Linked DNA regions of Geomonas sp. RF6. The protein of the gene in region 2 interacts with the protein of the main gene of each other region in a pairwise test. Links are inferred from orthologs where the notes say so. Each region holds a gene or a part of one and is shown on either strand. Other genes may lie near its edges.

Region 1 (14,853 bases), 3.5 Mb from region 2 along the record:
AGCGTGAACGCGTCGTGGCTGAAGGTCATGGAGGACGGCTTCGCTCTATCGCGTACCGCCTTCAACGAGCTGAGGCTCTCCCTCTCGGCGGAGGAGAAGATCCATTTCCTGGAGCACGCGGTCTTCATGGTGCGCGGTCGCGAGAGGCGGGTGCGTGAAGTGTCGCCGCAGTACCGGATAAATATCGTGGAAGAGGGCCCTTCCCTGCGCATCGTCGCCGAGGGTGTGGTGGAGGGGATCCCTTTTTCTCTCTCCCCGGAGACCTTCTGGTTTTTCACCCCCGAGGGGCGCAGCACTTTTCCGCAACCGCTGAAGGCCAAAAAAAGGATCGCGTCGATCATCGCTACCTGCTTCGCCGTGGTCGCCTGCCATAGCAAATCTGAACGGGACAGGGAACTGCGCGCCGCGTTCGACTCGCCGGATTTTTTCAAGAGGGGGATCAAGAGCGAAGCTCGCCGCATCGTGAGCCATTTCTGGCAGACACTGAACGAGCGGCACTCCCTCCTGCAGGCGGCGGACGGGGAGTGGCTCGAGGTCCCGGTCGATCCGGTACTCCAGGCGCGCCTGCTGGAGATACCGTGCGCCATCTTCGGCGCCGATGCCCTGTCGCAGGGGGATCGTGTCGGGCACCTCGTCCTCCCTCGCGAGGAGGGGATGCGGCAGCTCTCCCGGTTGCGCCGCGACTGTGCCGCCGCCGGCTTCGATCTCTACTTCCAGGGGGAGCCGCTGGAGACGGTCAGCTGGTCCTTCACCGTCGATGCTACCCATTCTTCCATCGACTGGTTCGAACTGCGCCCCGAAATCCGCTACGAGGGAGAGGTGATCGCCGAGCAGGAGCTCCTCGAGGCGGTGCAGGCGGGGGGGCTTTTCCGGCGAAACGGCGCGCTCTTTCTTCTGGACGACGATACTACCCGCGCGCTGGCCCTCTTCGCCGCGGGGGGAAAGCGGCAGGTGGTGCGCATCCCGCGCCTGCAGATTCTCGACTGGATCGTCCTGCGCAAAAACGGCGTGCGGGTGATCCTCTCGGAAGCGGATGAAAAAATCATCGAAAGCCTCACCAACTTTGAGCGGATCGAGCAGCGCACCCCGCCGGCGGGGCTGACGAGCAAGCTGCGGCGCTACCAGCACGAGGGGCTCAACTGGCTCGCGTTCCTCTACGAGCACCGCTTCGGCGCCTGCCTTGCCGACGACATGGGTCTGGGGAAGACGATACAAGCGATCGCCTTTCTCGCCGCCATAAAGGAGGGTGAGATCGCCAGCGACCTGTCCTCCCCGCTGCCGCACCTCATCGTCGTCCCCCCGAGCCTCATCTTCAACTGGGAGAGCGAGATCGAGCGGTTCTACCCGGGGCTCAAGGTCCTCGTCTACCGCGGGCAGGGGCGCCGGGCTCACTTCGAGGGTGTGGATCTCGTCCTCACCAGCTATGGCGTGGTGCAGCGGGATATCGAGGAGCTCTCAGAGCTTCGCTTCCATGTCATCGTCTTTGACGAGGCGCAGGCGGTGAAGAACATCCATGCGGAGACGACCGGGGCCGTGAGGCGGCTGAAGGGGAGATTCAAGGTAGCCCTCACCGGAACGCCGGTGGAAAATCACCTCGGTGAGTTCTACTCGGTCATAGACCTTGCTGTGCCGGGGCTTCTCGGTCCGTTCGAGCCGTTTCGCCGGGGAATGGCGAAGGAGGGGGATGAATTTCTCGAAACCCTTATCCGGCGCACCCGCCCCTTCGTGTTGCGCAGGAGCAAGGACATGATCGCCGACGAGCTCCCGCCGAAGGTGGAGACCGATATCTACCTGGAGATGACGCCGCGCCAGAAGGCGCTGTACGTGCGGACGGTGGCCCATGTGAAGGCGACGGTGGAGGAGGCGTACCGCCTGAACTCGGCGGCGCAGGCCCGCATCATCTCCCTGACGGCGATCCTGAAGCTCCGCCAGATCTGCCTCTCCACAAAGCTGCTCCTGCCGGAGGGGCGCGACAGTGCGCCGAAGGTGGAGTTTCTGATCGAGCAGCTGGACGAGCTCTTCGACGAAGGGCACAGCGTTCTCGTCTTCTCCCAGTTCACCTCTTTTCTCGACATAGTGCAGGATGCCCTTACCGCGCACGGGACGCGCTTCTCGCGCCTGGACGGCTCCACGCCGGTGTCGCGGCGCAAGGCACTCGTGGAGGGATTCCAGGAGTCGAGCGAGCCGTCTGTATTCCTGCTCAGCCTGAAGGCGGGGGGGAGGGGGCTCAATCTGACGAAGGCGTCGTACGTCTTTCACCTCGACCCGTGGTGGAACCCGGCGGTGGAGAACCAGGCTTCCGACCGGGCGCACCGTATCGGGCAGAAGAACCAGGTGAGCATCACCCGGCTCCTGATGCGCCACACGATCGAGGAGAAGATGATGGAGTTGAAGAAAAGGAAGCTGAAGCTGTACCGGGCGCTGCTGGAGGACTCGGACGGCGACAGCGGCGTCCCCATCGGGAAGGAGGACTTCGAGTTTCTGTTGAGCTCGTAGAGATGGACCTGCCGGAAACGCTGCGCTTATTCCGGCCTACAGACCGCTGCGATCGATTCCGCTCCATGGCTTATGCTGTGCCGGATTGGACCTCCGTTGTCAGGAAGACCTGCAACGGATCGGTCTCCCACGTCACTTCCGGGAAAAGGGCCCGATCGAGGCGCAGGTATGTGCCATCCACCCCCGTCTCCGCCCACCAGCATTCATTCCCGCGTACCGGCAGCTTGTCAAAGAGATACAGCTCACTGTTCTTGTCCCTTGCTACGTACATTCCCCCCTCCTCGTCACCTTTCTTTCCAGCACAGTAGCTAAGGATAGCATAGTCCCTCCCGGTCGACACCGACGCGGCACACTCCCACCAAATATTCCGCGGTTCCGGCGCCTTTTTTCGCATCTCTGCATGTGTATAAGTGTAACCAGTTGAAACTACTGCTTCCGTGATTGACACTCCCGCCTAATGCCCTACAATCGTAGGGGCCCCGAAGCCCATTTTCTAATCCAGGGGGAATCATGCGTAGGGTTTGTTGCGTTGTCATTGCTGCCGTTGTCCTCTGCTCCGCCTCACTTACTCCGGCTTCCGCTGCGAGCCATCATGAAGTGCTGGCTGGCGATGTCCTCCTTGCCGTCGTTCCGGCCGCTGCCATCGGGATCGCCTTCTACAAGGATGACGTCGAAGGGGAAAAGCAGTGGCTGCGAAACATGGTGGCAAATCAGGCTCTCACTTCCGTTCTCAGGCTCGGGTTCAACCAGACCGGGCTCGGTGAGCGCCCGAACGGCCACCCGTATGGCTTTCCCTCCGGCCACATTGCCTTTGCAGGGGCGGGTGCCTCGTTCCTGCAAGAGCGCTACGGATGGAGCTACGGGGTCCCGGCCTGGCTCGCCACGGGGTACATCGCCTACGTGCGTGTGGACAACAACAAGCATCACTGGTATGACGTCGTCGCTGCCGCAGGGCTTGCCTACGGTGTGGGGAAGCTGTTCGTGACGCCGGAAAACGCGACCCACGTTGCACCTGTGATAGGGCCGGAGTTCATCGGGCTGCGCCTGCAGCGATCGTGGTGAGAGACAGGGGGAATCAGCAGCTTTCGGGGGAGAAATACTTGCAGAATGACAGGGTGTTTCTCCCGTTGCTGGAGCGGTAGTTCACCTTGTCCATGATGGAGCTGATGATGAAGAGTCCCATTCCCTTTTCGGGGAGGCAGGCGGTCTCCGAGGGGTCGTATTCGAGGGTGGGGGGACGGAAGGCATCCATCGCGGTGCCGTATTCGGAGATCTCGAAGCAGATCCTGTCGTCGTACAGGATGATCGTGGCCTCGACGGTGAATCCCGGCTTGCAGTGGTAGGCGTGACAGATGGCATTTGTGACCGCTTCCACGACGCATATCTCCATCTCGTCGTGCGCTTCACGCGGCAAGGGGGTGTGGGCACAGATGCCGCGTACGGCGAGACCGACGAGGGAGACGTCACTGAGGCTGCTGTCTATGGTGAGGTGAAGGGTTTTCTTTCTTCGATCGCTGTCGGCGGGGGCAAGGTAGGGAAAAGCGTCGGCAGGGAAGTTTCCGGTTCCAAGCCTTGATGTGTCGATGACGCCGCTCACCTGGAGATCTCCAGGGTCGGTGTGGGTTCTCGCTTCCCTATTTCGGTCGGTATTAGCATCGTCTCTCCCTTCAAGGAGCGCTATTACCCGGCAGGCACTGCTACTACCTTATAACCCCTCACCAAAGCCTTGTCAAATGCGTGGTTTACAGCGAAACCGGAAGACTTCGCACCAGCCGGATTTCCCCCGGGGTCACCAGCGCCTGGTACGCCAAGAGCTCCACACCGGAGTCCGCCGCGACGCGCAGGAGGAGGGCGTATTCAGGGTCTATCGCTGCTGCCGGGGAGAAGCTGTCGGCATCCTCACGCTGCACCACGAAGACGTTGGCGGCGCGGTGCCCGAGTCGCACCGTCTCCATCAGTTCCTGCAGGTGGCGCTGCCCCCGAGTCGTTACCGCGTCGGGAAAAAGCGCCACCCGCTCCCGCACCAGGGTCACGTTCTTCACCTCCACGTAGCACACCCCCCGGCTCCCGCAGAGGAGGAGGTCCACCCTGCTCGCCGCGCCGTAAGGGACCTCGCAGCGAATCGTTTCATACCCGCAGAGCTCTGCGATGACACCCTCTTCGATGGCTTCCCGCACGAGCCTGTTGGGGAGTGACGTGTTGATCCCCACCCAGCACCCGTCCGCCTCGACCAGTTCCCAGCTGTGGGGGTAGCGGCGTTTGGCGCTGGTGCTTACCGAAAGGAGGACGCGGCTGCCGGGGAGGGCGCACCCCATCATCGAGCCGGTATTGGCGCAGTGGGCGGTGACGACTTCGCCGGAGTCCAGCTGGACGTCGGCGAGAAAACGCTGGTAGCGGCGTATCAGGGTTCCTTGAAGGAGGGGGTGAGGCAGAATCATTCGGTTACTCTCTCGGGGGGAGTGCATGGGCCTTCTTGCTGCGGCGACGATAGCACCTGCAAAAGGTCGCTGTCCACCCATTTCCGCCTTGGCCGAGCGGGGGGCGCAGGGGGAAGGGGGGATGAAAAAGGTACGGGACGGAACACTCTTCAAATTATTCCGTGATCCTGATATATTGTGGTGCTGGAGTTGTTGTACTCCGGCAAGAAAAGTTCCCCTTCCGCCAGTCTTAATTACTGTTTGACGCGCTACCCCCCTTGTGATAGAAAAAACCTTTTCGTGAAAACTTATCGAGAGGGCCTAATGTCCGGAATCAAGAAAGGGATTCTGCTCGCCGGTGGCGCCGGGAGCAGACTCTACCCCCTGACCCTGGTAGCAAGCAAGCAGCTTCAGCCGGTCTACGACAAGCCGATGATCTACTACCCGCTGGCGACTTTAATGATGGCGGGCATAGCCGAGATCCTCATCATCTCCACCCCGCAAGATACCCCGCGCTTTCAGGCCCTTCTGGGAGATGGCTCCCGCTGGGGAATCAAGCTGACCTACGCGGTGCAGCCTGAGCCGAAAGGGATCGCGCAGGCCTTCCTCATCGGTGAGGAGTTCATCAACGGCGACCCGGTCTGCCTTATCCTCGGGGACAATATCTTCTACGGGAAGATGGAGCTGGACCGTCTGGTCGGCAACTTCACCTCCGGTGCGGAGATCTTCGGCTACTATGTGCAGGATCCGGAGCGCTACGGCGTGGTGGAGTTTGACGGCGACGGCGTCGTCCTGAGCATCGAGGAGAAGCCGGCACATCCGAAGTCCAACTACGCGATCCCCGGTCTCTACCTCTTCGACAGCAAGGTAGTGCCGATCGCGAAGGCGCTGAAGCCGTCGGCCCGCGGCGAGCTGGAGATCACGGACATAAACAGGGAATACCAGCAGCGCGGCGAGCTCCTGGTGCACAAGCTCGGCCGCGGCATCGCCTGGCTCGACACCGGCACCCACCAGAGCCTCCTTGAGGCCTCGCACTTCATCGGGACGCTGGAGGCACGGCAGGGGCTGAAGATCGGGTGCCTGGAAGAGCTTGCACTGAGGATGGGGTACCTGGACTGCAAGGGGATGGAGGCCGCGATTGCCGCCACACCCCCCTCGAGTTACCGCGAGTACCTGGTCCGGGTGTACAATGAAGCCGGCCTCTGCGGCAGCGGACCGAAGGTATAGCGCACCGGAGCGACCCCTGCAGCCGCCAGCTTCACCGGTCGCTCTGCACCTCCGGGGGCGCTCGGTTCAGCTCCTTCCACATTTACCTATGCCATGAGACAGGGGGCCACGAGCCCCCTTCACTCTTTTAAAAGATATGCGAGAGCTGTTCACCCGATTCAGACGACATCTGGTCGCCGCCCTGTTCCTCCTGGTGGCTTTCCTCACTTACGCCCTCAATCTGAAGAACCGGGATCACGCCAATCCCCTCGAGCGCGGGGTGCTCGGCCTCGTGTCGCCGCTGGCGGCGGGGAGCGCCGCGCTGAGCCGCGTGACGGGCGGGGTGTGGGACGACTACGTGAACCTCGTGGACGTCAGGCGCGAGAACCAGCTCCTCAAGGCGAACCTGAAGCGGCTGAACGAGCAGGTGGTGGCGGCGCGGGAGGCGACGGCGGCGAACGCCCGCCTGAAGGAACTCCTGGGGCTGAAGACCTCCCTCAACATCCCTTCCGTCGCCGTCTCCGTCATCGGCGAGGACAGCTCCGCCTGGTTCAAAACGCTCGTAGTCGACCGCGGCTCCCTGGACGGGCTCGTCGAGGGGATGCCGGTCGTTGCCTCCGGCGGCGTCGTCGGGAGACTGGTGAAGGTCGGGCCGGCGAGCTCGCGCGTCCTTCTTCTTACCGATCACGCGAGCGCCATCGCCGCCGTCATCCAGCGCTCCCGCGCCCGCGGCGTCGTGCGCGGCACCGGGGGGGGACGCTGCTCCATGGAATTTACGGTGCGCGACGAGGACGTGAAACTCGGCGACAGCGTCGTCACCTCCGGCATCGGCGGGGTATTCCCCCCGGGGCTCCCCCTCGGGGAGGTCACCATGGTGAAGAAGGGGGAGTACGGGGTATTCCAGACCATCGAGGTGCAACCGAAGGTCAACATCGCACGGATCGAGGAGATGCTGGTGCTGCTCAGGCCCCCTAATGCTGAATAAGAAGAGCATCCTGAAAACACCGATGGCGCGCTACTGCATGGTCACCGTGGCCTTCACGGCGGCGCTCATCCTGCAACTCACCGTGCTGCCGGCGTACCTCATGGACCCCTTCCAGCCGAACTTCATCATCATCCTGGTGGTGTACCTGGGGCTCAAGAGGCCGCAGCGTTTCTCCCCTCCGGCGGCCTTCACCCTCGGCCTCCTGCAGGACAGCTTCAGCGGGATCTACCTCGGCCTGCACGCCTTCTCCTATCTGTGCATCTACTTCCTGCTGGCGAAGCTCTCGGACCGTCTCTACACCGACAACCGCTTCCTCCTCGTCCTGACGGTCTTTCTGGCGACGGTCCTGAGCGGCCTCCTGTGCCTGCTCCTTTTGGCCGCCTTCTCGGTGTCGAACGGGATCTACAGCTCGATCCTTCCCGCCATCATCCCGCAGGCTCTCGTCAACGCACTGGTGGCGTCCCTTATCTTCTACCTGCCGCACGGTGCGGCAGAGGAGGAAACACAGTGAAGTTCAGAGGCATCCCGGAGGAAGACGGCTCGAGAAGGCTCATGTGGCTTTCCATGGGCGCGTTTTTCATGTTCTTCCTCCTTCTGGCCCGGCTCTGGTACCTGCAGGTCATCGCTACCGCGGACCTGCAGAACCAGTCGGAAAATAACAGGCTGAGGTTCGTGCCGGTGGCGGCGCCGCGCGGTGCGATACTGGACCGAAACGGCAAGGTCCTTGTCTCCAACACCCCTTCCTTCAGCGTCGCGGTCATCCCGAAGGACGTGAAGGACAAGGTGCAGCTGGTAGGTAACCTCTCTCGCTATCTCGGGGTCGACGAGCAGGAGATCCTCGACAAATGGCGCAAGAGCGAGGGGAGGGCGAAGTACTACCCTCTCGTTGTCGCCTCCAACATCACGCGCGACCAGCTGGAGTTCCTGGAGGAGAACCGGCTCGCCCTCTCCGGGGTGAACATCGAGATGAAGCCGGTGCGCGCCTACGCCAACGGTCTGCTCGCTTCGCACCTCCTGGGGTACATTGGGGAGATCTCCGAGGACGAGCTCACCAACGAGAACTTCAAGGAGTACAATCCCGGCGACTACATCGGTAAAAGCGGCATCGAAAGGGCCTGGGAGCGCTCCCTGCACGGCGTCGACGGAGGGCGCCAGATCGAGGTCGACGCGCGCGGGCGCTTCCTGCGCACGGTGGAGGAGACGAACTCCGCCGTCGGCAACAGCATCGTTCTCACCCTCGATCTCGACGTGCAGAAAGCCGCCGAGGAGGCTCTCGGGGAGAGTGCCGGCGCGGCAGTCGCCATGGACGTGAGGACCGGCGAGATCCTCGCTTTTGCCAGCACCCCGGGATACGACCCGACCCTCTTCGCCGGCCGCATGCCGAAGGACAAGTGGAAGGAATACCTGGAAGACAAGAGGCGCCCCCTGGAGAACAAGGCGCTGAAGGGGCTTTATCCCCCCGGGTCGACCTTCAAGATCGTCACCGCCATCGCGGGGCTGGAGGAGGGGCTGATCGACGAACATTCGGCGGTGAGCTGCCCCGGCTACTACAAGTTCGGCAACGCGACCTTCCGCTGCTGGGACAAGAGGGGGCACGGGCATGTGGAGCTCAGGAAGGCGCTGCGGGAGTCGTGCGACGTCTACTTTTACAAGCTGGCGGAACGCCTCGGGGTGGACCGCATAGCGAAATATGCGAAGCTTCTGGGACTCGGGGCGCCGGTCGGGGTGGGGCTGGAGAAGGAAAAGAGCGGCGTCATCCCCACCCAGGAGTGGAAGCTGAAGCGCTACGGCAAGAAGTGGTTTCAGGGTGAGACCCTCTCGGTCGGGATCGGGCAGGGATACGTGCTGACCACCCCGTTGCAGCTCATGTCCATGATGAGCGCAGTAGCCGCCGACGGCGTGCGCTACCAGCCGCACCTCGTGAAGCGTATCGTCGACTCCGAGGGGAAGGCCCTGCAGGAATTCGCTCCGAAGGTGGTGGGACAGTCCGGGATCAAGCCGCAGAACCTGCGCCTGGTGAAGGAAGGGCTGTGGGCCGTTGTGAACGAGGCGCACGGCACTGGCGCCATGGCGCGCCTTGCCGAGGTGCAGGTGGCAGGGAAGACCGGATCGGCCCAGGTGGTGAAGCAGAAGACGAGGGGGGGCTCGCTCGCCTACGAGTTCCGTGACCATGCACTTTTCGTGGCCTTTGCACCGTACCAGAACCCGGAGATCGCCGTTTCCGTGGTAGTCGAGCACGGCGAGCACGGCGGGAGCGCCGCGGCTCCGGTTGCCGGAAAAATCCTCAGGGCCTACTTCGAGAGCAAAGGGGTCATCAAGAAGCCGGTTCCTAAGCGCTCCACCGTGCCGGAAGGGGAACAGCCGGGAGAGGGGGACCAGCCGGCGCTGGAAAAGCCGGGGTCGGTCGATGCGAAGGCTCCGGCGATCAACGTACCGAAAGAGGCGCTGCCGGGGCGGTCGGTGCCTGTCGTCAAGGCGGACCAGTAGCGGTCAGGGGTATTCATGTTTGATAGAAGGCTATTTACCAACTTTGACTGGACCCTCCTGGTCCTGGTGCTCGTGATCTGCGGTGCCGGCGTGGTGAACATCTACAGCGCCTCCCACTCCTACCGGGAGATCGGGACGCCGTTCTTCGTGAAGCAGATCTACTGGATCTCCGCCGGCTTCGGCCTGTGCCTTACCATGTGCAGTCTCGACTACCACATGCTCGAGGACTTTGCGTACTGGCTGTACGGAGGGGTCCTCGGCCTGCTGTTGCTGGTCCTTGTCGCGGGGAAGACTTCCATGGGGGCGACCCGCTGGATCCACCTCGGATTTTTCAGCATCCAGCCTTCCGAGCCGATGAAGATCGTCATCATCATGACCTTCGCCCGGTTCTTCAGCCGGCAGCAGGTCTTCAAGGGGCTGGGGCTCAAGGATCTGGCGCTCCCGCTGGCCATACTGGGAGTCCCCGCGCTCCTCATCATGAAGCAGCCCGACCTCGGGACCGCCATGCTCGTCTCCCTCATCGGGGGGACGATGCTTCTCTATGTGGGGGTGCGCTGGTCCGCGCTCGGCTCCCTCGTCGCCGCCGCCGTCCCCCTTTTCTGGGTCGGCTGGCACTACTACCTGCACGACTACCAGAAAGACCGGGTGTACAACTTCCTCAATCCGGACCTCGACCCGCAGGGGAGCGGCTACCACATCATCCAGAGCAAGATCGCCGTCGGCTCCGGCGCGACCTTCGGCAAGGGGTACCTGCACGGCACCCAGTCGCAGCTGCGCTTTCTGCCGGAGCAGCACACCGACTTCGCCTTCTCCGTCTTTGCCGAGGAGTGGGGGTTCGTCGGCTGCCTGGTCATGCTTCTCCTCTACCTCTTCCTCGTGCTGTGGGGGCTGGGGATAGCAAAGAGGTGCAATGACCGCTTCGGTTCCCTCATGGCAGTCGGCGTCTCCGCCATGCTCTTCTGGCACATCGTCATCAACATGGGGATGGTGATCGGTCTCTTCCCGGTCGTCGGCGTTCCGCTCCCCTTCTTCTCCTACGGCGGCACCTCCATGGTCACCTCCATGGTCGGCGTCGGGATACTCTTGAACATAAGCATGCGCCGCTTCATGTTCTGATAGCGGAAGTACCACCGACACGCCCTCGGCCGGCGAAGGAGCGGTAGGTTCCCCTGGCTTACACCGTGGCCCGGGGCAGACGCAGCAAAGGAGTCTGGACTCAGTGCACATAACCCTGCTCGAGCCGTATTGCACCGGTTCTCACGCCGCCTGGGCCCGGGAGTACGCGCAGCACAGCCGCTTCGAGGTGGAGCTTCTCACCCTTCCCGGAAGGAACTGGAAGTGGCGCATGCACGGCGGCGCGCTGGAACTCGCCTCCCGCTTTCTCGCCAGCGGCAGGCGCCCCGACCTCCTGCTCGCCACCGACATGCTCGACCTCACCACCTTCCTGGCCCTCACCAGGAGTGCGACCGCCGGCTGCCGCTGTGCCCTCTACTTCCACGAAAACCAGCTCACCTATCCATGGTCCCCCGGCGACAGCGACCCCGCGGAAAAGAGGGACCTGCACTACGCATTCATCAACTACGCGAGCGCCCTTGCCGCCGATGCGGTCCTTTTCAACTCGGACTACCACAGGGACTCATTCCTGCAGGCACTTCCCCCCTTTCTGAAGGCCTTTCCGGACTGCAGGGACCTTTCATCGGTCGATGCCATCGCGCGGAAGAGTTCCGTACTCCATCTGGGACTCGACCTGGCGGGGCTGGACGCGCTGCGACCGATGCAGCGGGAGGATGGAGTGGCTCCGCTCATCCTCTGGAACCACCGCTGGGAGTACGACAAGGACCCTGACGCCTTCTTCGCAGCCCTCTTCACGCTCGCGGAGGAGGGGGTCCCCTTCCGGGTGGCGGTAGTCGGGGAGTCTTTCGGGAGATCCCCCGGGATCTTCCAGGAGGCCCGGCGCCGCCTTGGAGAGCGGGTGGTGCACTGGGGGTATGCGGAGAGTTTTGCCGACTATGCCGGGTGGTTGTGGAAGGCGGACATCCTCCCGGTGACCTCGCGGCAGGAATTCTTCGGTGCGAGCGTCGTGCAGGCCCTTTACTGCGACTGCACCCCTCTCCTGCCGCGCCGGCTCTCTTACCCCGAGCACGTTCCGGCGGAGGCGGTCCCGCTATGTCTCTACGACGAGGGGGAATCGCTGGTGGACCGCCTGAGGGGGCTCTTGCTCGGGGCGGAGGAAAAGACGGTCCTCAGAGAGCATGTGATGCGGTACGACTGGAGCATTCTCGCTCCCGCATATGACCTGTTCTTTGAAAAGCTCGCGCGCGGCGGGGAGTAAGCCATTTTGAGCCCGTGCAGGCTCGATTGGTCAGCCGGCCGCAGCTGGTCGCTACAAAGAATCCGGGTGCCCCCGCGCTGGAGCGTAGGCATCTTGCCTGCGATGGCGGCGCAGCCGCCACAGACCGCGCGGCTGGCGCCGCGGCTACAGGCTGGGAAGCCTGTGCTCCAGCGCGGCGCCACCAGCGTCCCCTCCTGTCAGAGAGCGGATACAGTTCCTTTAGCAGAGCAGGAGCTCAGGCGTCCCCTCCCTTTCAAGGGGAGGGACAGGGTGGGGATGGGTTGAAAGGGGAGGGTCGCACTGCCGACAGCTTAGCTTAAATCTGGTGACCGGAAGTGGCACAAAACCCCGTACCCGCAACTGAGGGATACACGTTTTTTTCAATGTTTTCGCGGCTTATCGCTGGAAAATCCCGCCGAAGATGCTAAGGTTGAACCCGGTGCGTAGCTGGCGCCACTGTCACCTGGAGGGAGGACCTGTCCGGATGAAAGAGGCCATGTTCTACGAGAAGCTGGAGGAGTCGAAGGTCCGCTGCGGTCTGTGCCGCTTCCGCTGCCTCATCACCTCAGGACAGCGCGGCCATTGCCGGGTGCGGGAAAACCGCGACGGCACGCTCTACTCCCTGGTCTACCGCCGCGCAGTGGCGGAGCAGGTGGACCCCATCCAAAAGAAGCCCCTCTTTCACCTCCTTCCCGGCACCACCAGTTATTCAGTCTCGACCGTCGGGTGCAACTTCCGCTGCCTGCACTGCCAGAATTACGGCATCGCCCAGCCATACCCCCCCGATGTGGAAGGCTCCGGACACGACCTCTCCCCTGAGGAGATAGTGAAGCGGGCGGTCGACGCCGGGTGCCGCTCCATCGCCTATACCTACACGGAGCCGACCATCTTCTATGAGTATGCCTACGACACCGCAGTCCTTGCCAAGGAGGCGGGGCTGAAGAACGTTTTCGTCACCAACGGCTACATCGAGGAAGAACCGCTGAAACGGATCGCTCCCTATCTCGATGCCGCCAACATCGACCTCAAGGGGTTCACCGAGCGCTTCTACCGCGAGACGGTGCAGGCCTCGCTCGACGAGGTGCTGGAGTGCATCAGGCACTACAAGAAGCTGGGGATCTGGATTGAGCTCACCACCCTGGTGATCCCGGGGCGCAACGACGACGATGAGCAGCTGCAGGGGATCGCCCGCTTCATCGCCGACGAGCTCGGCCCCTCCACGCCGTGGCACGTGACCCGCTTCTCGCCGCGCTACAAGATGAGCGACCTCCCTCCGACCCCTACCGAAAGTCTCCGCGCCGCCGTCAGTACCGGCGTCTATGCCGGGCTTCACTACGTGTACCAGGGAAACGTCCCGGGGGAGGGGGGGGGAAATACCTACTGTCCCGGCTGCGGCGCCCTCCTCATCAGGAGATACGGCTACCTCGTGGAGAAGAACCTCCTGTCCACCGGGTGCTGCCCGTCGTGCGACTCCCGCATCGAAGGTGTCTGGGACGGCGCCTCGGAGAGCTGAGCTCCCGTCCCCGGTAGAGCCGCGGGAAACGGGTTGCCCGCCGCGCGTCATTCATGCTATAAACCGATAACCGTAGCCATTTCCCTCCCGAAGAGGTCTTCTTGAAGGTTTCACTGCTGCGCCGTTTCTGGGTCACCTTCTCCGCCCGCGTAATCGGCGTCTATGCCGCAAGAGTAAACCGTTTCCGCGTCTCCGGGGCCGACAACATCCCGAAATCCGGCGGCGTCCTCATTGCCAGCAACCACATCTCCGCCTACGATACCGTTTTTCTCCCCTGGGCCGTGCTGCGCAACCACCCCATGCAGATGATCTGGGCTCCGGCGAAGGAAGAGCTCTTCCGAAACCGGCTCATGGGGGCCGTGTACTCCTCCTGGGGCGCCTTCCCTGTCCGCCGCGGCAGGGACATCCGCGCCGGGAACAGGATCAAGGAGCTCCTCGTCGACCACAAGGTCATGCTCTTTCCGGAGGGGACGAGGCACAAGGACGGGCAGCTCGGGAAGGGTAACCGCGGCGTCGGGAAGATCATCTATGACTCGAAGCCGGTTGTCGTTCCCGCCGCCATCAGCGGAGTGAACCACTGGCCCTTCCCCGCCTTCGGGGCACAGGGGAGCGTCGCCTTCGGAAAGCCGTTGAACTTCGACGACCTTTACCTCCTCCCCGACTGCAAGGAGACGCACCAGATGATCGTGGACCGCGTCATGGGAGAGATAGCAACACTGCTTGGCAGGGAGATTTCGGATGCACGTTGAAATATTCTGTGACGGTGCCTGCAGCGGTAACCCCGGAGTAGGGGGGTACGGCTCCATCCTGCGCTGTGGAGAGAAGGAAAAGGAGATCTCCGGCGGCGAGGAGTTGACCACCAACAACAGGATGGAACTGACCGCGGCCATAAAGGGGCTGGAGGCGCTGAACCGGCCGTGCGAAGTGACGATTACCACCGATTCGCAGTACCTTGTGAAGGGGATGACGGAATGGCTTCCCGGATGGGTGCGGCGGGGGTGGGTGAACAGCAAGAAGGAGCCGGTGCTGAACCGCGACCTCTGGGAGCGCCTGATGGAGCTTTGCAACCAGCACAAGGTGCGCTGGGTCTGGGTGCGCGGCCACAACGGGCACGACGAGAACGAACGCTGCGACGAGCTCGCCCGCTGCGCCATCGACACCGTGCGCAGAAGTGCCGCCACGAAGCTTCGCGCCCGGTGACAGCCGGATCGGTATAGAAGGTAGAGAGTGGATTACTTCATAATCGAGGTTTCAGAGCAGGAGATAAAGCGGGAGCGTGAGAAGGCCCGGGAGCTCAGGAAAACCCAGTGGTGGAAGAACCGGATTGCCAGGGGATCGTGTCACTGGTGCGGCGGGACCTTTCCCGCAGGGGAGCTCTCCATGGACCACATCGTCCCGGTCATCCGCGGCGGGAAGA
Region 2 (15,007 bases):
CGCCTCGCCGCGCCTGATGCGCCGCCACTCGTCGTAGCGCTCCCCGTCGGAAAGGCCGCTGTGCAAAACGGCGATGCCGCACTCAAAGCGCCTCTTGAAGCGCCCGACGAGTTGCGGCGTGAGCGCTATCTCCGGCACGAGAACGAGCGCGGTGCGTCCCGCCTCGAGGCAGACGGCAATGCTCTGCAGGTACACCTCTGTCTTGCCGCTCCCGGTCACCCCGTGAAGGAGGAAAGGGGTGAACGCCTCGGAGCGGAGCGCGGAGCAAATCGCGTCGTGGGCTGCAGTCTGGTCAGGATTGAGGGGGAGCGGCGTGTCCTTCTGGTACACCTCTGCATGAAAGGGGTCTCGGTAAACTTCCCGCTCCTCGCACTCGGCAAGCTGCAGTTCCACGAGTCGGTGCAGTTGAGGGGTGCACGATCCGAAGCGCTCCCGCAGGAGCGAGGCTGAAGCCTCCCCCTGCTCCTCCAGAAAAGAGAGGATCTCCACCCCTTTCCCTTTCAGCTTCGGCGGGGCGAGAAGTGGAAGGGCGCGGTAAAACTTCTCCATCCGCACGCTCCTGCCGCCATGGAGAACCTCGGTGCGGACAAGGGAGCCATCCTCTGCCGTCTCGCACATGAAGCGGCTCTCCAGGTTGATACCGGCAGGGAGGGCACCCTTGATGACCTCGCCGAGCGGGTGCAAGTAGTAGCTCGCTATCCAGCGGTAGAAGGTCAATTCGGAGGGGGTGAAAAGGGGGGCGTCGTCCAGGACCTCCAGCACTTCCTTCAGCTCGGCGCTCCCCGCCTCGGCGGGAGCAAGGAGGTAGCCGGTAATCTTCCTCTTGCCAAAGGGGACGAGCACACGCTTCCCCGGGGTCGCCAGCGGTACGAGGTGGGCCGGCACACGATAATGAAAGTGGCCGTGCAAAGGGAGTGGGATGGCTACTTCAACGACTTGCGATGTGGGCATAAAAACCTTGCTGCCGGAAGAACGGAAAAGTAAGGAAGAGGAAAACGATAAATACGGATGGCGCGTAGAGAGCAGCGCATTGTACAGCAAGATAGCCGCCGCGTCTCCTCCCTTTGAAGGATAGGACAGGGCGGGGATGGGGTTCAGCCGCCTGCAGCGGCCAAAAATGCCGGAAACGCTGCGCTTATTCCGGCCTACATTTCACATCGAAAGGCTACTTCGGCATGCCGAAGTGGCCGGCTCAGCAGAAAGTTCGGCATGCCGAAGTCGGTGTCGGCCACGCCGTGGCCTACGCCTTCACTTCCTTCTTCATGATCTCCTGCGCCACGGTGCGTCCCAGCGACTCGCACTCGGCAATCCCGTCTTCCTTCGGCTTGAAGGGGAAGCGCAGGTACGGCACCGGGATCTTGAAGCCCATCGCCTTCAGACGCTCTTCGGCCATCTTGCACGCCTCGCCGCTCCAGCCGTAGGAGCCAAAGACTCCCGCGATCTCCGCCTTCAGGCTCACGGCTGAAAGATCCGCCAGGACCTCCCACATCGGCTTCGGAATGTCCCGGTTGATGGTGGGGACCCCGAAAAGGAGGGCGTCGTTCTCCTCCAGGAGATCCCGGAGCTCCCTCTGCGAAGTCTCGGTTATGCGGCAGAGGGTGGCAGTGACCCCCTCGACCCCGGACGCGCCGCGGTGGACCGCTTCCGCCATTTTCTCCGTGTTGCCATGGGGAGAGATGTAGAAGACGGCGACCCTCTTCCCGGCACGCGGCTTCGGCTCCGCCCACTTCCTGTACAGATCGATCGGCGCCATCGCGTCATTGCGGTGAACCGGCCCGTGGCTGGGGCAGAGCATCCGCACCTCCACCCCCTCTATCTTCGCGAGGGCGCTGCGGATCTTCTCCTTGAAGGGGCGCATGAGGGAGTCGAAGTAGAAACGGATCTCGGTGGTGAAGTCGGGGTTCTCGTCGGCGAAGATCTTCCCGGTGGTGAAGTGGGCCCCGAAGGCGTCACAGGGGAAGAGAACCCCGTCCTCCCGAAGGAGGGTGAACATCGTGTCGGGCCAGTGCAGGAAAGGTGCGGCGAAGAAATGAAGGGAGCGCCCGCCGAGATCGACGGAGTCACCGTCCTTCACCACTCTGGAGGCGAAGGGGGTGTGGATCTGGTTGCCGAGGAAGGTGCGGGCGGACTGGGTGCTGAGGACGGTGGCGTTCGGGCAGATCTCGAGGAGGAAAGGGAGCGATCCGGCATGGTCGGGCTCCGAGTGGTTTACCACGATGTAATCCACCCGGGCCGGATCGTGTATTTCACGCAGATTGTCCAGGAACTCCTGGTGGCGCTTCCCCTTGACGGTGTCGATGATGGCGCAGCGCTCGTTCCCCTTCACCAGGTACGCATTGTAGCTGGTGCCGAATTCAGTGGGGTAGAGTTCGTCGAAAAGCCTGAGGTCGGGGTCGTACACCCCGATCCAGTACAAACCTTCAGCAATCTCGATAGCCGCCATTGGTACCCCCTTTGCCGGCTAAAAGCCGGCACCTTCTGGATGGAACCGCGCGGTCCGCCTCGCATTAGCGCGGACCGGACGATTGACCTTACCAAAAAGGTGGGAGGGGCGCAACCCGCAAAGGGGTACTAGTTCCCCCTGCCGTGCCGGTATTCCACGACCGGCTCCCTTCTCCCCGAACCCGCCTGCTTCGGGCGTCCCTTGGCAAAGGGTGCGCCCTTCTTGCGGGGATCGCCAAAGGGGCGCCCCTTGCGGGGGGCGTTGCCGGAGGTGCGGCGCAACTGCCGGGTCGGCTCGAGCCCCGGGATGACGTGGTGCGGCAACGACTCCCCGGTGTACTTCTCGATCCTGTCCAGATACGCCACCTCGTTGAAGGAGCAGAAGGAGATGGCCACGCCGGAGGCGCCGGCACGGCCGGTCCTGCCGATGCGGTGCACGTAGTCCTCGGCGAACTTCGGCAGGTCGAAGTTGATGACGTGGCTGATCCCGGAGACGTCGAGGCCGCGGGCGGCTACGTCGGTGGCGACAAGGAGGCGCACCTTGCCGCGGCGCATATTGACGATCGTCCTGTTGCGCGCGCCCTGGCTCATGTCGCCGTGCAGCGCCGCTGCGGCGTGCCCCTGGGAGTAGAGCTCCATCGCCAGCTGGTCAGCGCCCGTCTTCGTGGCGGAGAAGATAATCGCCTTCGTCAGGTTGATGTCGGAGATCAGGTGCTGCAGGAGGCGGTTCTTGTGCCTGATGTCGTCGGTCACGTGGAGGCGCTGCTCGATCTGCGGCTTCGTGATCTGCTGCGGGGCCACGTCGATGCGCTCCGGCTCGGTCAGGAGCCGCTTGGCGAGCTTCGCCATGGCGTCGTCCATCGTCGCGGTGAAAAGCATCGTCTGGCGCGCCTCCGGGGCGGCGGCGGCGATCTTGTCCACGTCCTCGGAGAAGCCCATGTCGAGCATGCGGTCCGCCTCGTCCAGGACGAGGAGCTCCAGGCGGGAGAGGTTCATCCTGCCGCGCTCGAGGTGGTCGATAAGGCGCCCGGGGGTGGCCACGATCAGGTCGACCGGCGCCGACAGCAGGGCGAGCTGCTCACGGTACGGCATGCCGCCGAGGATGGCGCCGCTTCTCACCCGCATGAACTTCCCGTAGGCGCGCACCGCGTCGGTGACCTGGTTTGCGAGCTCGCGGGTCGGGGTCAAGACGAGGATGCGGGGACCTTTGCCGCGCGCAGTGGACGGGACGAGGAGGCGCTGCAGCGCGGGGAGTACGAAGGCGGCGGTTTTGCCGGTGCCGGTCTGCGCCGTGCCGATCAGGTCCTTCCCGGCCAGCGCCAGCGGTATCGCCTGCTCCTGGATCGGGGTGGGGTCGGTGTAGCCGCGGGCGGCGATGGCTTTGAGGATCGGCTGGGCAAGGTTCAACGTTTCAAAAGACATGGAATTCCTTTTCTCCTGGGGGAAAAACGGCGCATCCTCCTCGCGGAATTGGGAGGAGCACGACGGCCGAAATGAATGAGGCAAAAAAAATAAGAAGCCGGTCGCACGAGGGCGTCTGCGCCACTGCGGTGATCGGGGGCAAAGAATCTATGACCGGCAAGGTACATCGTTGCCAACCATAGCTATGCCGCATTTCTCTTGGGGATTTCTTGAATGCGAGGGGTTGGATCGATGGGGGGGAGCACCGGCTCCCGTATGGGGTCTGTCAGTCAGCCGCACATTATTACAACAGCGCCAGGTGAAATGCAAGAGAAAAAGAGCTTTCTCCACTCCACCCCCAAAAGCCCCTTTTTCTCAGAAGACCTCGTAGTACCACCCGGTGCCGAGCTTGTACACCCGCATCATGTTCGTGGAGCCGCGCGCCTCCATCGGGATCCCCATGATGATGACGATGAGGTCCCCCTTGCGGAAGCCGTTTTTGAGGAGGGTTTCCTCCACCATGGGGATCAGGTCGTCCGCCCCCCCCAGCGCACCGAGAGGCTGGCTGCGCACCCCCCACCAGAGGGCGAGCCTGCGCTGCACCTCGGTGCTGGCGGTGAAGGCGATGATCGGGAGCTGCGGCCGGAACTTCGACAGGAGGCAGGCGGAGCTCCCAGACTGGGTCATGACCACGATGGCGCTTGCCTTCAAGGTAGCTGCCGCCTGGCACGCCGCGCCGGCGACCGCGGAGGCGACGTTGTTGCTGTAGGAGAGGGGGCGCGGAGACTCCCTCCACAGCTCGGCGTGCTCCACGTCCACCGCCACGTTCACCATCGTCTGCACCGCCTGCAGCGGGTAGGCGCCGGCGGCGGTTTCACCGGAGAGCATGACGGCGTCGGTGCCGTCCAGTATGGCGTTCGCCACATCGGAGGTTTCCGCCCTCGTCGGGCGCGCGTGGCTGATCATCGACTCCAGCATCTGGGTCGCAGTAATGACCGGCTTCCCTGCCTCGTTGCACTCCCGGATGATCCTCTTTTGCACCAGCGGCACCCGCTCCGGGTGGAGCTCCACCCCCAGGTCGCCGCGCGCCACCATGATGGCATCGGACACCGCGAGAATCTCCCTGAAGTTCTTCAGCCCCTCCGGCTTCTCGATCTTCGCCACCACCGGAAGGTTGGAGCCCTGCTCGTACATGATCCGCTTCAGCCGCTCCACATCGCTTCCCCGGCGCACGAAGGAGAGGGCAACGTAGTCGAAGCCGGACTGCAGGATGAAGGAGAGATCCCCCAGGTCCTTCTCCGAGAGGGAGGGGGCGGAGACGTCGACGCCGGGAAGGTTGATCCCCTTGTTGTTCTTGAGGATCCCCCCCTCCACGACGCGGCAGCGCACGTTCTCGCCGGAGACCTCCAGCACCTTCAGCTCCATGAGGCCGTCATCGAGGAGTATGCGCGCCCCCGGCTTCACGTCCCTCGGAAGCCCTGCATAGACGGTGGAAAAGAGGTTGTCCCGCCCGAGAATTTCGCGGGTGGTGATCTGCACCGTCTCCCCTTTCACCAGGGGCATCTGCCCCCCTTCCATATGCCCCGTCCTGATCTTTGGCCCCTGCAGGTCGGCAAGGACTGCCACCGCCCGACCGAGCCGCTGCGAGACCATGCGCACCCGCTGCAGGAGCTCCCCCTTCTCGGCGTGCACCCCGTGGGAGAAGTTCATCCGGAAAACGTCCACCCCCGCCTCGATGAGGGCCGCGATCATGCTCTCGGAGGAGCTGGCGGGGCCGAGGGTGGCGATGATCTTCGTCTTTCTCTTCGTGGTTATCATGTCCGCCTCACGGGTGCTCCCCCGGCGGCACTGTCCGGGGATCGGCGTCTGTTTCTCATGAGTTTCTCGGAACTACAAGTATCGTAGCAGAGGGGGGTGGCAAACTCAAGGGGGGCGCAATAACGAAAAAACCCCGCAGCTGCGGGGTTTTTCTGTTTGTCTATATGTGGGGAGGGATTACTTGCCGGAAGCGATGGAGTCCTTCAGCGCCTTGCCCGGACGGAACTTCGGCACCTTGGCGGCTGCGATATTGATCTCGCTACCGGTCTGCGGGTTTCTGCCGGTGCGGGCCTGGCGGTCGGAGACCTCGAAGCTTCCGAACCCGACGAGGGTAACCCGGTCGCCGTTTTTCAGCGCCTCGCTGACACTGTTGATGAAAGCGCCGACGGCCTTCTCGGCCGCGCCCTTAGATAGATTAGCCGATTTCGCTACTGCATCGACGAGTTCTGCTTTTGTCATGTCTAACCCTCCTTTTCTTATGTGCAAAAATTTAAGTCACTATAACCATAAATTTTTCCTTTGCAAGGCTTTATTTGCACCGGAAATGATTTTATCCCGCGCCAGGAGCGGTTCTAGCGCCCATCCCCCCCTCCGCGAAGCCCCTTCCGGCGTTTCCGGAAAGCTTCCTCCACTGCGGACCCGCTCGCCTCTCTTTTCGCCGGAAAGACGCAAAAACAGACGGTTAGAGAACCGGCTCCTGAAGGGGCGCCTGAGCGGGGACCGGGACCGGTTCCGGGTCGTAGGTGGACGGTTCGGTGCCGCTTATGAAACACTCCTGCACAGCACCCGGAGTCCCCTCCCGCGCCAGCCGACCGGTGCGCGGGTCGATGAGGGCGAAGGTGACGTCGTTAGGGGGCTCGAAGCGCTTCGAGGGGATCGCCGCCAGCGCCCGCTGCATGAACTCGGTCCAGATCGGCGCAGCCGCCTGCCCCCCTGACCCGCCGGCACCGAGGCTGCGCTCCTGGTCGTAACCGACCCAGACGCCGGCCACCAGTTGCGGAACGAACCCGACGAACCAGGCGTCCTTCATGTCGTTCGTGGTGCCGGTCTTTCCCGCGACGGGGCGGCCAAGGGCCCGGGCCCGCCCGCCGGTACCGCTGGTGACGACGCTCTCCATGAGGTTCGTCATGATGTAGGCGACGTCGGGGGAGATGACCTGGTTCGGAGCCGCTGCACCGCGTCTCGCGGGTGCCGTGCCGGGGGCGGCGATACGGGCGGTGGCTGCCGCCCCCTCTCCGGTCAGGGATGCGTCCGCATCCTCGCTCGCCTCCGGGGGGGCGCCGGCGCTGGAGATATCGGTGAAGACCGGGATCTTCGGCGGGTTCATCTCCTCGAGCACCGCGCCGTCGCGATCGAGGACCTTCGTCACGAAGTACGGCGCCATCCGGTATCCTCCGGAGGCGAAGACCGCATAGGCGCTGGTGAGCTCAAGGGGAGTGACGCTGGAGGAGCCGAGCGCCAGAGTGAGGTTCCCGGCCAAGGGCGAGGTGATCCCCAGCCTCTTCGCACACTCGATGGCAGTCCTCACGCCGATGCTCTCCAGGATTTTCACGCTCACCACGTTTATGGAGTTGGTGAGCGCCGTGCGCATGGTGACCGGCCCGCGGTAGATGTTGTCGTAGTTGCGCGGCTTCCACGTCTTCTCCTGCCCGCTGTCGTACTCCACCTGGGAGTCCTGGATCACGGTGGCAGGGGTCATCCCCTTTTCCAGCGCCGCGGCGTAGATGACCGGCTTGAAGGCCGAGCCGGGGTTCCTGCGCGCCTGGGTAGCCCTGTTGAACTGGCTCTTCCTGAAGTCATATCCGCCGACAAGGGCGCGCACCCCGCCGCTTTGCGGGTCGATCGCCACGAGGGCCGCCTGGGTCTCCGGCGTCTGGTCCAGGGTAAAGACCGCTCCAACCCTGTTCTGGTCCGTCTGCTGCGCCACCACCTCGAGGACTGCACCGAGGGCGATGGCACGCTTCCCTTCCGGCTTGCCGTAGCTGTTCACGAGCTCGAGGCGCCCGGCCCAGTCCATCCCCTTCCTGTCGAGGATCCCGGTGCGGTCGCCGACCCGCACGGTGAGCTCCCCCTTCGCCGGGTCGGCCTTGATGACCACCCCCTGGTAGCCCCCACCCTGCTTCAGCGTCACGGTGTCGATCTGGTCCTCCACCTTCTTGCAGAAGGGATCGACCTCCTCTTCCGTGAGGTAGCGCGCGGCGCCGCGGAACCCCTGCCTCTTGTCCAGCGCCTTCAGCCCGTTCACCACGCCGTCGTAGGCCGCCTTCTGCATCTCCGCGTTCATGGTGGTGTAGATTCTCAGGCCGTCCTTGTAGAGACGCTCCTCGCCGTACTTCTCCTCCAGTTGCTGGCGGACCTGCTCCAGGAAGTAGGCGCTCTGCTCGGGATTCACCTTCTTCAGGCTGTGGATCGCCACCGGGAAGGCCTTCGCGTGGTCGGCTTCGGCCTGGGTGATGTACCCTTCCTTCACCATCCTCTCGAGGACGTAACCCTGGCGCTCCTTCGCGCGGTCCAGGTGCTTGATCGGGGAGTAGGCGTTCGGTGCCTTCGGGAGCCCGGCCATCATCGCCATCTCCGCCAGGTTGAGCTGGTCCACCTCTTTCCCGAAGTACGTTTCCGCGGCAAGCTGCACCCCGTAGGCACCGGCGCCGAGGTAGATCTGGTTCAGGTAGATGTACAGGATCTCGTCCTTGGAGAGGCGCTCCTCCATCCTCTTCGCCAGTATCGCTTCCTTCAGCTTCCGGGAGAACTTCTTCTCGGGGGTAAGGAGCATCGACTTCGCCACCTGCTGGGTGATGGTGGAAGCCCCTTCCTTCTTTCTAAGGGACATGGTGTTCTTGAAGATGGCGCGGACGATCCCCAGGTAGTCGATCCCCTTGTGCTGGTAGAAGTTGCTGTCTTCGGCAGCGACAAAGGCCTGGATCAGACGCCTCGGGATCTTGTCCACCGGCACGACCGTGCGGCGCTCCAGGTAGAATTCGCCGACGAGGCTGCCGTCCTCGCCGAAGACCTGCGACACGATCGGCGGGCGGTAGTCGGCCAGGCGGTCCACCTTCGGGAGCGCTCCGAGCAGGTAGAAGAAATATCCGAAGAAGGCGAGCACCAGGAGGGCGCCCCCGCCGAGCGTTATGCCAGCGAGAAGCTTCTTGCCGGACCCTTCTTTTTTCCTGCGCGGCCGAGCCTTGTACGTCTCCATATGGTAAAACTCCAGTCTATCTATGAGATTACGCAGACTGCACATTATCGCAGAACGCTGATTTAATTCAAGGCTATTGTGTAAAGCCCCCTCAGACCACCCGGACCCTTAGGGAAGACTCACTTTTTTCACTCAGAATTAGGCTTTCGCAATTTTGGACATTGACGCAGGCGTCCTATCAAAGTACAAGGAGAAGCTGGCACACTATCCGGGAAAAGAAGTTACTCACTCCTCTCCTCAAACAACAGTAGAGGGAGGGATTCAACCTTCCTCTTCAGTCGACTTGAAGGCGGTGTGGAGGGGTATACAGTGAGCGGCTGCCTTCTTTCCGTTTTCAATGAGTGGAGGGGATGACCGATGAAGAGAAATTTTCGCCTGTTTCGCCTGTTGCTCCTTGTACCGTCACTCCTTCTCGCCGGCACCACCGCGGGTGCGGCGGAGCTCGGCCCCTTCAACACGCAGGACCAGAGCCCCCTGGTGCAGATATACGGCCTCCCGGCGCAGGAGAGCGCGACGGTCCTCGGCAAAGGGAGGTACCTCGCCCGGGTGGCGCTCGACGTCGCCAACAACAACGCCATCGAAAACACCCCTCGGGAATCGATCACCCTTGACGGCGAGTCGTGGCGCACGACGCTGACGCTGCGCCGCGGCTTCGAGGGGGGGCTGGAGGGGGGGATCGAGATCCCCTTCGTCTACCAGGGGGGGGGCGTATTCGACGACTTCATCGAGAACTGGCACGACTTCTTCGGACTGCCGCAAGGGGGGCGCAAGGAGGAGCCGCAAGACCGCCTCAGCTACGTCTACACGAAGGACTCCCGCGAGCGCCTGCGCATGGACCGCTCCCGGGGAGGGATCGGCGACGTGCGGCTGACCGGCGGATACCAGCTCTACCAGGACCTCCAGAACGGCCGCGCCGTCGCCGTGCGCGCCGCGCTGAAGCTCCCCACCGGGGAGAGCAGCAGGCTCCACGGGAGCGGCAGCACCGATCTCTCCCTGTGGCTGAGCGCGCAGCAGGACCTCCCCCTCGAGCGCCTCGGCGCCGTCGCCTTCTTCGGATCGCTCGGGGGGCTCGCGAAGACGCGCGGGGACGTCATTCCGGACCAGGAGCGCTACCTCGTCGGATTCGGGTCGCTCGGGGCCGGGTGGACCCCGTGGCGCCCGGTCGCCTTCAAGGTGCAGCTCTCCGGGCACTCACCCTTTTACCACGGCAGCTCGCTCGACGAGCTCGATGCGTTCTCCCTCCTGCTCCTCACCGGGGGGACGATCTCCTTTTCCGAGAGCACCTCGCTGGACATCGGAGTCTCCGAGGACATCATCGTAAACGCCTCTCCGGACGTCGCTTTTCACCTTTCACTTTCCACGAAGTTCTGATGGTATACATGGTTTGGTTTACAATGGGAAAGTGTTAGAGTATCCGCCATGGTAGTGCCGATCCTATCGAAGACCGATCTGGAGCAGGCCAAAGCCCTCATCACGGCCAGCGGCCTCTCTTTCGATCCCCCTTTCGACGACCTGGTGGGGATCTTCCACAGTGGTGCGCCTGAGGCGGTCGGTGCCCGCAGCGGACGCCTCCTGAAGATGCTCGCGGTGCGGCCGGAGAGCCAGGGGGGTTCCCTCCTCGCCCAGATCGTCACCGAGCTCGTGCGCCGCGGCTACGAGCACGGCGTCGATTCCTTTTTCATCTTCACCTCCCCGGCCCACGCCCCCTCGTTCCAGTCGTTGAACTTCAACCTTCTCGTCACCCACAAGAAAAGCGCCCTCATGGAGTACGGCAACGGCCTCTCCCGCTACCTCGAGGAGCACCGGCACCTGGTGAATCCGGGGAACAATGGCGCGATAGTGGCCAACTGCAACCCCTTCACCCGCGGGCACCGCTACCTCGTGGAGGAGAACGCGAGAAGGGTGGACCACCTCTACCTCTTCGTCGTGCGGGAGGAGAAATCGCTCTTTCCCTTCGAGAGCAGGATCGAGATGGTGCGGCGGGGTGTGGCGGAGCTGGAAAACGTGACGGTGCTGGAGACCTCCTGGTACGCCATCTCGAGCGTCACCTTCCCGACCTATTTCCTGAAGGAAGGGGACCCGGGGCACCGGGAGCAGATGGAGCTCGACCTGCAGCTCTTTGCCAGCCGCATCGCCCCCTTTTTCGGAGTCGTGCGCCGCTTCGTCGGCACGGAACCTTTCTGCGCGACAACCGCCGCCTATAACGCCGCGATGCACCGGGTCCTCCCGGCGTGCGGCATAGAGGTCATCGAGGTGGAGCGGGAACGCGCGGGGGATCTCGCCATCAGCGCCTCCGCGGTGCGCAGCGCCCTCCTGGACGGCGAGCTCGACTCCCTTGAGAAGCTCGTTCCGGAGTCGACGCTGGGTTATCTCCTTTCCGACGAGGGGAGAGAGGTGTGGGAGAGAAGGCGATGAAGATAGCGAGAAAGGCGCAGGCCGGAACGATGCAGTCGAGCGATCTCATGGTCTTTCTCGAGCCGGCGGAGGAGCTTGCCGTGGAGATCGAGAGCACGGTGAAGAAGCAGTTCGAGCACCTGATAAGGGCGAAGGTCGCCGAGGTCCTCTCCCGTCACGGGGTCGAGGCGGGGCTCGTGCGCATCACCGACCGCGGTGCGCTGGACTACGCCATTGAGGCGCGTCTGGAGACGGCGCTCCAGCGGGGTGCGGAGGGGTAGATGGAAGGTCTCTGGTACAAGGAGTGCAATCAGGGAAGGCGCTTCCTGATAAAGATCACCCCCGGGGAAAACCTCACCACCCGTCTCCTGCAGTTCGCCCATGTCGCCGACGTCCGCTACGCCGTCATCGTCTCCGCCCTCGGGAGCGTGAAAAACGTGAAGCTGCGCGGCATCAAGACCGGCGCGAAGCTCCCGATCACCACACCGCGGGTGCAGATCCACGAGATAGAGGGGCCTCTCGAGCTCCTGAGCCTCACCGGGAACATCATGCCCGGATCGGGGGAGACCGACCTTCTCGACTGCCACTTCCACATCATGCTCGGGAAGTCCTCCGGTGAGGTCGTGGGGGGGCACCTCTACGAGGCGCAGGTATTCGCCACCTGCGAGATCATGCTCTCGGAGCTCACGGTGGAAGGGGTGGAGCGGCACGTATCGAAGATCGGCGGGATCCCCACCATCTACATCGACGAGGAGAGAGCGCAATGACAGACTCGAAGCTGCGCCGCTCCCTCCTGTACGTCCCGGGGAACATGCCCTCCATGCTGCAGAACATCCCTGTCTTTGAATGCGACGGGGTCATCGTCGACCTGGAGGACGCCGTCCCCCTGGCGGAGAAGGACGCAGCGCGGCAACTGGTGCGCCGCTTCCTGGAGAACTACACGGAGCGGAACAAGGAAATCCTCGTGCGCATCAACCCCCTCGACACCCGCTGGGGGTACGAGGACCTGAAGACGGTCCTCCCGGCGCTCCCGGACGGAATCCGCCTCCCGAAGGCGGACACCCCGGAGATCGTGGAGCGCCTCGACACGCTCCTCACCGAGTTCGAGGAGGAGCTCGAGCTCCCGATCGGCCGCTTCGGCGTCCTCCCCTCCATAGAGAGCGCGCTCGGGGTCATCAACGCCACCGCCATCAGCCGCTCCTCGTCTCGCATATTCGCGCTCGCCTTCGGGGCGGAGGACTACACCGCGAGCATGGAGATCGAGCGGACGAAGGGGGGGGAGGAGCTCTTCAACGCCCGCACCCAGATCCTCTGGGCCGCGAAGGCGGCGGGAATCCAGGCGATAGACACCATCTTCGCAGACGTCTCCGACATGGAGGGGCTAAGAGCGGAGACCGAGCTCGCAAAGAGGCTCGGCTACACCGGGAAGTCACTGGTGAACCCCCGCCAGATCGAGGTCGTGCACGACGTCTTTGCCCCGAAGGAGGAAGAGGTCGCCTACGCCCTGGAGGTCATCGAGGCGATAAAGAGGGCCCGCCTCCTGGGGACCGGAGTGATCTCCTTAAAGGGGAAGATGATCGACGCCCCCGTGGTGAAGAGGGCGGCCCGGGTGCTGCGGACGGCCTACGCCCACGGCATGACCGATACCCCGGTGGACGAGGAGGTCATCCATGGCGCTCAATAGCCTCGGCAGGGAGATCCCGGAGAGCTATGCCGGCAGGCGCCTCGTCCCCTACTCGGACCCGTGGTCGCTGAAGCCGGCGGGGCAGATCGCCGCGCGCGAATTGAGGCGCCGAAACCCGGGGGAAAAGAAGCTTCTCTCGTCGCTCAGGGAGGCGGTCGACGCGGCGGGGTTGCGGGACGGGATGACGATTTCCACCCACCACTCCCTGAGAAACGGCGATTTCCTCCTGAACATGGTGGTGAACACCCTGGCGGAAATGGGGCTGAAGGGGATCTGGATCGCCTCCTCGTCGGTCCATCCGGTGCATGCGGAGATCATCCCCCACATACGGAGCGGCGTCATCGCCGGCTTCGAGTGCGGCGTGAACGGCCTTATCGGCGAGCTCGCCAGCAAGGGGGAGATCTCCTGCCCGATCATCGTCCGCTCCCACGGGGGGAGGGCCCGCTCGGTCATCGAGGGATCGGTGGGGATTGACTGCGCCTTCATCGCCGCCCCCTGCTGCGACGAGTACGGCAACCTGAACGGCATCTTCGGCCCTTCCGCCTGCGGGAGCCTCGGCTACGCGCAGGTGGACGCGCTGCACGCGCGGGTCGTCGTCGCGGTGACGGACAACCTGGTCCCCTACCCCGCGATCCCGGTGAGCATCCCGCAGGCCCTGGTCGACCACGTCGTACTGGTGGAGCGGCTCGGGGACCCGGCGAAGATCGTCTCCACCACGACGCGCATCACCACCGATCCGGTCGGTCTGCAGATCGCGAACTTCGCGGCGCAGGTCATCGACGCCTCCGGCTACCTCGCCGACGGCTTCTCCTTCCAGACCGGCAGCGGCGGCATATCGCTCGCGGTGGCGGACCGGGTGCGCCAGCTCATGCGCCGGCGCGGCATAAAGGGGAGCTTTGGCTGCGGCGGGATCACCGGGTACTTCGTGGAGATGCTGGAGGAGGGGCTCTTCTCGGCGCTTCTGGACGTGCAGTGCTTCGACCTCGACGCGGTGCGTTCCATGGGGAGAAACCGCACCCACCAGGAGATCAGCGCCGACATGTACGCGAGCCCCTTCAACGCCGGGGCGGTGGTGAACAGCCTCGACTGCGTCATCCTCGGCGCCACGGAGGTCGACAGCGACTTCAACGTGAACGTGAACACGGAGTCGAACGGCTACCTCCTGCACAATACCGGGGGGCACAGCGACACCGCGGCCGGAGCGAAACTCTCCATCATCGTCGCCCCCTCCATCCGGGGACGGCTCCCGATCGTGAAGGACAGGGTCACCACCGTCACGACCCCGGGGGAAACGATCGGTGTGGTGGTGACGGAGCGGGGAATCGCCGTGAACGATCGCCTCCCGGAGCTCAGGAAGGAGCTCGCGGCGAGGAAACTGCCGGTGAAAGAGATCGGCCAATTGCAGCAGGAAATTTACCGTGTCACCGGCACCCCGAGAGCTCTGGAGTTCGAGGATGACGTAGTGGCCCTCATCGAGTACCGGGACGGGAGCATCATCGATGTCGTTAGACGTGTTAGAGAGTAGTATCCTGGCGGCCCGCGACAGGCGCCAGGCCCAGCTGGAGAGTTTTGCCCCGCACTCGCCGTGCCTCATCATGCTCTCCCTCAACATTCCGGGACCGGAAAAGAGCGGTGAGCGAGCCCAGCGCCTCTTCAACTGGGCGCTCACCAGGCTGGCGGACGAAGCCCCGGTGGAGCTCCTTTTCAGCGGGACGGACCCCCTCGGCCCGTACGCCCTGTACCAGACCCGCCTCACCCCGCGCGGCGCGAAGGAGAAGGCGGTCGCCATCGAAGGCTCGGAGCCTGCGGGGCGCCTCATAGACCTCGATGTCTACGATACGAGCGGAAGCGCCTTCGGCAGGAGCTTGCTGGGGCTGGCGCCGCGGCGCTGCCTCGTGTGCGGAGAGAGCGCGGCGGAGTGCATGCGCCTCAAACGGCACGAGACACGAATTTTACAGGAGGAGGTAGATGCCCTCATTGATGCACTGTGAATCGCAACGACTGGCCCAGAACCTGCTGCGCGGCGCCTTCCTGGAGCTCTACCTGACCCCGAAGCCCGGTCTCGTCGACCT

The links.
Region 1: the proteins of LPW11_RS07225 (region 2) and mrdA interact in binary tests that used the Escherichia coli proteins (3 or more experiments, as listed by UniProt). The link is inferred for Geomonas sp. RF6 from one-to-one orthologs.

The regions. Positions count from the first base shown.
Region 1 is NZ_CP087999.1:5,202,134-5,216,986, reverse strand. What follows is about bases 7,170-10,123. They hold mrdA (penicillin-binding protein 2), read left to right. Parts: upstream 7,170-7,656; coding sequence 7,657-9,591; downstream 9,592-10,123. Other genes in these bases: rodA (rod shape-determining protein RodA), read left to right, coding at 9,607-10,123; mreD (rod shape-determining protein MreD), read left to right, coding at 7,170-7,615. Outside these bases: LPW11_RS22180 (DEAD/DEAH box helicase), read left to right, coding at 1-2,496; LPW11_RS22175 (hypothetical protein), read right to left, coding at 2,567-2,767; LPW11_RS22170 (phosphatase PAP2 family protein), read left to right, coding at 3,007-3,558; LPW11_RS22165 (ATP-binding protein), read right to left, coding at 3,572-4,093; DNA/RNA nuclease SfsA, read right to left, coding at 4,239-4,934; glucose-1-phosphate thymidylyltransferase RfbA, read left to right, coding at 5,238-6,140; rod shape-determining protein MreC, read left to right, coding at 6,277-7,104; more of mreD, read left to right, coding at 7,094-7,169; more of rodA, read left to right, coding at 10,124-10,707; LPW11_RS22130 (tRNA-queuosine alpha-mannosyltransferase domain-containing protein), read left to right, coding at 10,811-11,923; amrS (AmmeMemoRadiSam system radical SAM enzyme), read left to right, coding at 12,408-13,436; LPW11_RS22120 (lysophospholipid acyltransferase family protein), read left to right, coding at 13,538-14,185; rnhA (ribonuclease HI), read left to right, coding at 14,175-14,636; LPW11_RS22110 (HNH endonuclease), read left to right, coding at 14,664-14,853. UniProt on the Escherichia coli protein: Catalyzes cross-linking of the peptidoglycan cell wall. Responsible for the determination of the rod shape of the cell. Is probably required for lateral peptidoglycan synthesis and maintenance of the correct diameter during lateral and centripetal growth.
Region 2 is NZ_CP087999.1:1,691,462-1,706,468, forward strand. The notes cover bases 6,101-9,208. They hold LPW11_RS07225 (penicillin-binding protein 1A), read right to left. Parts: upstream 8,858-9,208; coding sequence 6,344-8,857; downstream 6,101-6,343. Other genes in these bases: LPW11_RS07220 (HU family DNA-binding protein), read right to left, coding at 6,101-6,120. Also shown: replication restart helicase PriA, read right to left, coding at 1-951; LPW11_RS07205 (FprA family A-type flavoprotein), read right to left, coding at 1,241-2,443; LPW11_RS07210 (DEAD/DEAH box helicase), read right to left, coding at 2,572-3,864; pyk (pyruvate kinase), read right to left, coding at 4,219-5,661; more of LPW11_RS07220, read right to left, coding at 5,839-6,100; LPW11_RS07230 (DUF3187 family protein), read left to right, coding at 9,215-10,228; citC ([citrate (pro-3S)-lyase] ligase), read left to right, coding at 10,277-11,272; citD (citrate lyase acyl carrier protein), read left to right, coding at 11,269-11,532; LPW11_RS07245 (PPC domain-containing DNA-binding protein), read left to right, coding at 11,533-12,018; LPW11_RS07250 (HpcH/HpaI aldolase/citrate lyase family protein), read left to right, coding at 12,015-12,935; citF (citrate lyase subunit alpha), read left to right, coding at 12,922-14,460; citX (citrate lyase holo-[acyl-carrier protein] synthase), read left to right, coding at 14,435-14,926; LPW11_RS07265 (triphosphoribosyl-dephospho-CoA synthase), read left to right, coding at 14,904-15,007. UniProt on the Escherichia coli protein: Cell wall formation. Synthesis of cross-linked peptidoglycan from the lipid intermediates.